2 regions of the Kocuria sp. LUK genome follow, and region 2 is predicted to be linked to the other one. Evidence: predicted binding sites of a transcription regulator. Region 2 holds the regulator's gene; the other holds the start of a gene.
The links. Region 2 encodes HrcA, which represses chaperone genes, less so after heat shock. Its sites were predicted from a motif close to TTNGCACTCGNNNNNNNCGAGTGCNAA; they were not measured.

Region 1 (3,995 bases), on a different contig from region 2:
TCCACGAACCGGTTCTGGGTGAGCAGCTGCATCACCAGCCCGGACATGGCCATCGCGGCCCCGGCGAGCACGAGGGCGATCGTGCGCGGGACGCGGGTGATGGCGAACATCTCGCCGCCGTCCTCGGCGCCGAAGACGTCGTAGACCCCGGTGAGCAGGGACGCGCCCAGCAGGGCCGCGACCCCGAGCACGCCGAGGAGCAGCCTCCGGTCGAAGAGGGTCTCGCGGGCCCTGCGGGCGGGCCCGGAGAGGGTCGTCGTCATGGGTGAAGCCTTTCCGTCGGCCGTCGTGCCGGGGAGCGGCGGTGGCGGGGCCCGCTGCGCGCGGGCCCCGCCACCGGCCGGGTCCGGGGGATCAGTCCTGCTCGCCCATGGCGTCGGCCAGGGTGTCGAAGAACTCGGTGTAGGTCTGGATGCCCTCGTTCGTGTAGGTGTCCTTGGGCATGTACACGACGTGGCCCTCCTGCACGGCCGTGACGCCGCGCAGCGCCTCGGCGTTCTCGACGACCTCCTGGGCGGGGGTGTACTCCGGCTCGTCGGCGGCGACCGCGGCGTCGCGGTCCATCACGAGGATCCAGTCGGGGTCGGACCCGGCGATCGCCTCGACCGAGATGTCGTCGCCCTGGTGGTCGTCGCTGGCGCCCTCGACCTCGAGCGCGGGCTCGAAGCCGAAGAGGTCGAACAGCGGGCCGAGGGTGCGGCCCTTCCCGGGGGCGATGTAGCCGATCTCGCCGCCGGAGACGGTGACGGCCATGACCGTGTCCCCGGGCCGGTAGCCGTCGAGCACGCGCTGGACGGCGGCGTCGAGCTCTCCGTTGAGCTCCTCCGCCTCGGCGGTCTTCCCGAAGATCTCGCCCAGGACGGTGGTCTGCCGCTTGAGCTCCGCGTCGAGGGGCTCGTTCTCGCGGGGGTCGAGCTCGACGACCGCGGCCTCGGGGACCAGCCCGGCGAGGTCCTCGCGGTACTGGGCGAAGCGCTGGCCGTTGACGACCACGTCGGGGTCGGCGGCGACGACCGCCTCGAGGTCGGGCTCGCGGTGGGTGCCCAGGTCGACGATCGACTCGTCGTCGGCGTAGGCAATGGTGTCCGGCATGAGCGCGCGGGGGGCCGCGGCGAGCTCGACGCCCCAGTCGGCCAGCGTCTCGAAGGTCCGGTTGTCGGTGGCGACCACGGAGGCCGGCGGGACCTCGACGGTCTGGGTGCCGTGGTTGTCCTCGATCTCGACCGTGCTGGTGGAGGAGGAGGCGGTGCCGCCGGCCTCGGCGGTGCTGCCGGCACTCGAGCAGCCGGCCAGGGCGAGCGCGGAGGCGGTGGCCAGCAGGACCGAGGAGCGCTGGAGCAGGGTGCGGGTCATGGGTCGATCTCTCTTCTGCAGGGCGGCGGGGCCTCGGGCCCCGCCGGGTCGCGGTGGGCACGGCGGATCGCGCGCCGGAGCGCGGGATGCGTCGGGTCGGGCACCGGTCCTCGGCCGAGTTAGGTGTGCCTTAGTGGTCAACCTAGACCGGCGTGCCGCCGTGAGGCAAATCATTGGCGAACACGGGCGTGACCTAATTGGGCGGGCTCCGTCGGCCGGTGCGCGGCCCCGCCGGGGCGCCCCCGGCGGGGCCGCTGGCACTCGCCTTGACCGTCTGCCAGCCCCCTCCTACAGTTGGCCTTAGCACTCTCCGGGTGAGGGTGCTAAGGGCCAGGCGATCGATCGGCACCGCGACGACGGTTGGTGCGCCAACCGGCCCGAAGCACGACCCAGCGGGCCCCGCCCGCGGTCGCCCACCGTTTTCCACGCCTACAGAGAAGGAGAGATCGTGTCGGTCTCCATCAAGCCCCTCGAGGATCGCATCGTCGTCCAGCCGCTCGCCGCCGAGCAGACCACGGCGTCCGGCCTCGTCATCCCCGACACCGCCAAGGAGAAGCCCCAGGAGGGCAAGGTCCTGGCCGTGGGCCCGGGTCGCGTCGACGACTCCGGCAACCGCATCCCCGTCGACGTCAAGGAGGGCGACGTCGTCATCTTCTCGAAGTACGGCGGGACCGAGGTGAAGTACAACGGCGAGGAGTACCTGGTGCTCCCGGCCCGCGACGTGCTCGCCGTCGTCGAGAAGTAGTCCCGGCGCACCGCACACCTGCGACGAAGGGTGCCCGCCGCACGCACCGCCCGCCCGGCGGGCCGCGGCCGGCACCCTTCGCCGGTTCCCCCTCCGACCCGCCGCCCGCCCGGCGGCCCGGTCCAGCCCATCCCCGAAGGAGCTTTCCGTCCATGGCCAAGCAGCTGGCATTCGACGACGCCGCCCGCAAGTCCCTCGAGAACGGCGTCAACAAGCTCGCCGACACCGTCAAGGTGACCCTCGGCCCGCGCGGGCGCAACGTCGTGCTCGACAAGAAGTGGGGCGCCCCCACGATCACCAACGACGGCGTGACCATCGCCCGCGAGGTCGAGCTCGAGGACCCGTACGAGAACCTCGGCGCGCAGCTCGCGAAGGAGGTCGCCACCAAGACCAACGACGTCGCCGGTGACGGCACCACCACCGCGACCGTCCTCGCCCAGTCCCTGGTCCGCGAGGGCCTGCGCAACGTCGCCGCCGGGGCCGAGCCGCTCGCGCTCAAGCGCGGCATCGAGAAGTCGGTCGAGGCCGTCTCCGCGCGCCTGCTCGAGAACGCCCGGCCCGTCGAGGGCGAGAACGTCGCCCACGTCGCCACCATCTCCGCCCAGGACCGCTCGATCGGCGAGCTCATCGCCCGCGCCTTCGAGACCGTCGGCAAGGACGGGGTCATCACCATCGAGGACGGCTCCACCACGGAGGTCGAGCTCGAGGTCACCGAGGGCATGCAGTTCGACAAGGGCTACCTCTCGCCGTCGTTCGTCACGGACGCCGAGCGCCAGGAGGCCGTCCTCGAGAACGGCGTCGTGCTGCTCTACCAGGGCAAGATCTCCACCGTGGCCGAGCTCATGCCCGTGCTCGAGAAGGTCGTCCAGGCCAAGAAGCCGCTGACGATCATCGCCGAGGACGTCGAGGGCGAGGCCCTGTCCACCCTCGTGGTGAACAAGCTGCGCGGCACCCTCGACGTCGTGGCCCTGAAGGCCCCGGGCTTCGGCGACCGCCGCAAGGCGATCCTGCAGGACCTCGCCGTGCTCACCGGCGGCGAGCTGATCACCGCCGAGCTGGGCATCAGCCTGGACCAGGTCACCCTGGAGCAGCTGGGCACCGCCCGCCGCGTCACCGTGACCAAGAACACCACCACGGTCGTGGACGGCGGCGGCTCCGAGGCCGCCATCCAGGAGCGGGTCGCCACGATCCGCGCCGAGGCCGAGCGCACGGACTCCGACTGGGACCGCGAGAAGCTCCAGGAGCGCCTCGCCAAGCTCGCCGGCGGCGTGTCCGTGATCAAGGTCGGCGCCGCGACCGAGGTCGAGGCCAAGGAGCGCAAGCACCGCATCGAGGACGCCGTCTCCTCGACCCGCGCCGCCCTCGAGCAGGGCATCGTGGCCGGCGGCGGCTCCGCGCTCCTCCAGGCCGCGAAGGTCCTCGACGAGTCCGACCTCGGCCTCACCGGGGACGCCGCGACCGCGCTGAAGATCGTCCGCCGCGCCCTGCGCCAGCCCCTGTACTGGATCGCGCAGAACGCCGGGCAGGACGGGGCCGTGGTCGTCTCCCGCGTCGCCGAGCTCGGGACCGGTCACGGCTACGACGCCGCGACCGGCGAGTACACCGACCTGGTCGCCGCGGGCATCATCGATCCCGTCAAGGTCACCCGCTCCGCGCTGCAGAACGCGGCCTCCATCGCCGCGCTCGTGCTGACGACCGAGACCCTCGTCACGGACAAGCCCGCCGACGAGGACGAGAAGGGGCACGGCCACCGGCACTGACGGCCCCGCCGGCGGTCCCGCACCACGGGCCCGTCCTTCCCCGAACGGGGGAGGGCGGGCCCGTCGTCGTCACCGGCTCCGGTAGAGTGCGGGGGATCCGCCCGACGACCGCCCGCCGCGACCGCGGCGCGCCCAGG
Region 2 (3,995 bases):
CCCGTCCACGAGCTCGAGCCCGTCCCCGGCGCCGAGGCGGCGCACGGTCAGGGCGTGGCGGGCCTCCGGGCCCGTGACCACGACCTCGGCGCCGGGGGCGGCGGCCCCGAGCGTGCCGGGGTCGGCGCGGAAGACGGGGCGGCTCACAGGTCGGTGAACCGGTCCCGCAGGCGGGAGAAGAACCCGCCGGAGCCGGCCGGGGAGTTCAGCGTGGTGCCGGTGGACTGCTCCTCGCCGCGCAGCCGGGCGAGCTGCTCGAGGAGCTCGCGCTGCTCGTCGTCGAGCCCGGAGGGGGTCTCGACCTCGAGGTGGACGTGCAGGTCGCCGCGGCCCCCGCCGCGCAGGCGGGTGGCGCCGAGGTCGTGGAGGGTGACGGTGTGCCCCGTCTGCGTGCCGGGCTCCACCGAGAGCGCGCGCTCGCCGTCGAAGGTCTCCAGCGTCAGCGTGGTCCCCAGCGCCGCAGAGGTCATGGGCAGGCGCACGCGGGCGTGCAGGTCGTCGCCCTGCCGCTCGAAGGTGGGGTCGGGGTCGACCTTGAGCTCGACGTAGAGGTCGCCGTTGGGGCCCCCGGCGGTGCCGGCCTCGCCCTGGCCCGAGAGCCGGATCCGGTTGCCGGTGGAGACCCCGGCCGGGATCTTGACGGTCAGCGGGCGGCGGTCGCGCACGCGGCCCTCGCCGTAGCACTCGTGGCAGGGGTGCTTGATGACGGTGCCGAAGCCCTGGCAGGTGGCGCACGGGGCGGCGGTGACGACGGTGCCGAGGATGGACTGGACCTGGCGCTGGACCTGCCCGGAGCCGTGGCAGACCTCGCAGGTCTCGGGCTGGGTGCCCTCCTGGCAGCACGTGCCGTTGCACGTGGGGCACACCACCGCCGTGTCGACCGTGATCTTCTTCTCGGTGCCGAAGACGGCGTCGCGCAGGGACACGCGCACGTTGATCAGCGCGTCCTGTCCCTGGCGGGTGCGGGAGGCCGGGCCGCGGCGGCCCGCCCCGGCGCCGCCGGCGCCCTGGAAGAAGGTGTCGAAGATGTCCTGGAAGCCGAAGCCGGTGCCGGGGAAGCCCCCGCCGAAGCCGGTGTCGGTGCCGTTCTCGTTGCCGGTGGCGTCGTAGACGCGCCGCTTCTCGGGGTCGGAGAGGACGTCGTGGGCGTGGGAGACGCGCTTGAACTCCTCGGCGGCCTCGGTGCCGGGGTTCACGTCCGGGTGCAGCCGGCGGGCCTTCTTCCGGTAGGCCTTCTTGATCTCCTCCGGGCTGGCGTCGCGGGACACGCCCAGGGTTTCGTAGTGATCGCTCACCGTGGTCCGTTCTGTCGGGTCGATCGGGATGCTGGTCGGGTGCTGCGCGGGGGCCGGCGGGGGCCGGGGCCCGCGGGGGTCAGCCCCCGAGGATACGGGAGAGGTAGCGGGCCACCGCACGCACGGCGGCCATGGTGGACGGGTAGTCCATGCGCATGGGCCCCACCACGCCCACCTTGGACTGGGCCTGCGGGCCGTAGCCGGTGGCCACCACGGCGGCCTCGGCCAGCGGGTCCACGGCGCTGGGGGCGCCGATGCGCACCGCGACCCCGCGGGCGTCCTGCTCCATCTCGGAGAGCAGCCGGAGCATGACCACCTGCTCCTCGAGGGCCTCCAGGACCGGCCCGATGCTCAGGTGGAAGTCCCCGGTGGCGCGGGCGAGGTTCGCGGTCCCGGCCATGGCCATGCGGTGCTCGGTCGAGCCCGCGGCGAGCGCGGAGACGGTCTCGGCGACGGCGGCGAGGGCGGGGCGCAGGGCGGGGGGTGCGGTGGCGGCGGCGAGCTCGAGGGCGTCGTGGACCTCGGTGAGGGTGCGGCCGGTGGTGGCGGCGAGGACGCGGGCGCGCAGCTCGAGGAGGGTGTCCTCGTCGAGGGGTGCGGGGACGGCGGCGACGCGCTGGACGACGCGGCCGTTGGTGGGGATGAGGACGACGAGGACCTGGCCGGCGCCGAGGTCGACGAGCTCGACGTGGCGGACGGTGACGCCGGAGGCGTGGGGGTACTGGACGACGGCGACCTGGTGGGTGAGCTGGGCGAGCAGGCGCACGGTGCGCTCCATGACGTCGTCGATGTCGGCGGCGTCGTCGAGGAGGCTCTGGATGGCGCGGCGTTCGGGGCCGGAGAGGGGCTTGACGGCGGCGATGCGGTCGACGAAGGTGCGGTAGCCCTTGTCGGTGGGGATGCGCCCGGAGCTGGTGTGGGGGGCGGCGATGAGGCCCTCCTCCTCGAGGGCGGCCATGTCGTTGCGGACGGTGGCGGAGGAGACGCCGAGCCGGTGGCGCTCGACGAGGGCCTTGGAGCCGACGGGTTCGCGGTAGCGGACGTAGTCCTCGACGATGGCCTGCAGGACCTGCAGGCGTCTGGGCTGGTTCACGTCGCGCTCCTTCCCCGGTCCCGGTCCGGCGCCCGTCGGTGGCGGTGGGTGGTCCCGGCGCGGGGCCGGGTCTGGCACTCGGGCGCGCACAGTGCCAGTTTCCCCAGTGTAGCCCCCGGGCGGGGGGCGGGGGCACGGGGTGTGGCCTGGTACGCTTCCGGCCGGTCCGCGGCCCCGTTGCCCGTGCGCGGGCCGGGAAGGGATGGACGGATGAGCACCTATGGATGGGGGCCGCGCTCCCTCGACGACGACGCCCTCGCGCGGCGGCGGCCGGTCTCGGCGGAGGTGCCGGTGGAGCCGGGGCTGCTGCTGGAGGACGTGGGCACGGGGTGGGTCGGTGCCGTGGTGTCCCTGGAGACCATCGGGGGGATGCGGGTGATGGGGCTGGAGGACCGCCGGGGGCGGGTGAAGGCGTTCCCGCTGGGTCCGGGGTTCCTCCTGGAGGGCGAGCCCGTCGTCGTCGTGGAGCCGCGCCGGGCGGCGGGGCCGCGGCGGCCGGCGCGCACCCGGTCGGGGTCGGTGGCGGTGGAGGGCCTGCGGGCCTCGACGGCGAAGGCCTCGCGGGTGTGGGTGGAGGGCTACCACGACGCGGAGCTCGTGGCGAAGGTGTGGGGCCACGACCTGGCGGTGGAGGGGATCGTGGTGGAGCCGCTGCACGGGGTGGACGACCTGCCGGCGGCGGTGCGGGAGTTCGGGCCGGGTCCGGGGCGGCGGCTGGGGGTGCTGGTGGACCACCTGGTGGCGGGGTCGAAGGAGTCGCGGATCGCGGCGGAGACGATGCGGGTGCCGGGGGCGGCGGGCAACGTGCTGGTGCTGGGCCACCCGTACGTGGACATCTGGCAGGCGGTGCGGCCGCGGGTGCTGGGCTTCGAGGCGTGGCCGGAGGTGCCGCGGGGCACGGACTGGAAGACGGGCACGGCGGCGGCGCTGGGGTGGCCGCACCGGGAGCCCGGGGACCTGGGGCGGGTGTGGCAGCACATCCTCTCGCGGGTGGAGACCTACGCGGACCTGGAGCCGGCGCTGCTGGGGCGGGTGGAGGAGCTCATCGACTTCCTGACGGCCCCGGGGGCCTGAGCGGGCTCGCGGCGCGCCACGTCACATTCGCACACCTGTGGTGCGGGGCACGGCGCGGCGGCGGGGGCGGCCGCTAGCATGGGGGCACCACCTGTCGACCGACCGTGCCCGCGGTCCTGCCGCTGAAGGACGCCCGTTGCCCGTGCAGACCTCTCCCCGACCGAGCCGCGAGAACGACCGGCCCCCCTTCGAGGGGCTCTCCGCCGTGGCCCAGCCGCTGACCGTCGCCGAGGACCGCCAGTGGGCGACGCTCGCGCACTTCGGGGGCGTGGCCGGCTTCCTGCCCTCGCTGCTGATCCACCGGGCCTTCCGGGGCCGGGGCCGGTTCACGGAGCAGGAGTCGCTGGAGGCGATGAACTTCACGCTGCTGCCCTCCCTGGTGGTGGTGGCCGGCGCGCTGCTGGCCCCCGTGCCGTTCGTGGGGTGGCTCTTCGCCCTGGCCGCCGCGGCGGCCTGGCTGCTGCTGGCGGTCGGGTCGCTGGCGGGCGGGATCCAGGTCAACCGCGGGGAGCCCTACGTCTACCGCTACAACA

Region 1: the regulator HrcA is predicted to act here: its motif matches at 1,608-1,634, upstream of groES (co-chaperone GroES).

What each region holds. Positions count from the first base shown of each region.
Region 1 is NZ_JAJMZI010000009.1:59,435-63,429, forward strand. It holds gene LQU92_RS14465 (ABC transporter permease) at 1-263, opposite strand, end outside; gene LQU92_RS14470 (siderophore ABC transporter substrate-binding protein) at 355-1,353, opposite strand; gene groES (co-chaperone GroES) at 1,802-2,098, shown strand; gene groL (chaperonin GroEL) at 2,251-3,858, shown strand.
Region 2 is NZ_JAJMZI010000001.1:174,988-178,982, reverse strand. It holds gene LQU92_RS00805 (16S rRNA (uracil(1498)-N(3))-methyltransferase) at 1-147, opposite strand, end outside; gene dnaJ (molecular chaperone DnaJ) at 144-1,295, opposite strand; gene hrcA (heat-inducible transcriptional repressor HrcA) at 1,375-2,388, opposite strand; gene LQU92_RS00790 (DUF3097 domain-containing protein) at 2,599-3,462, shown strand; gene LQU92_RS00785 (DUF4870 domain-containing protein) at 3,605-3,995, shown strand, end outside.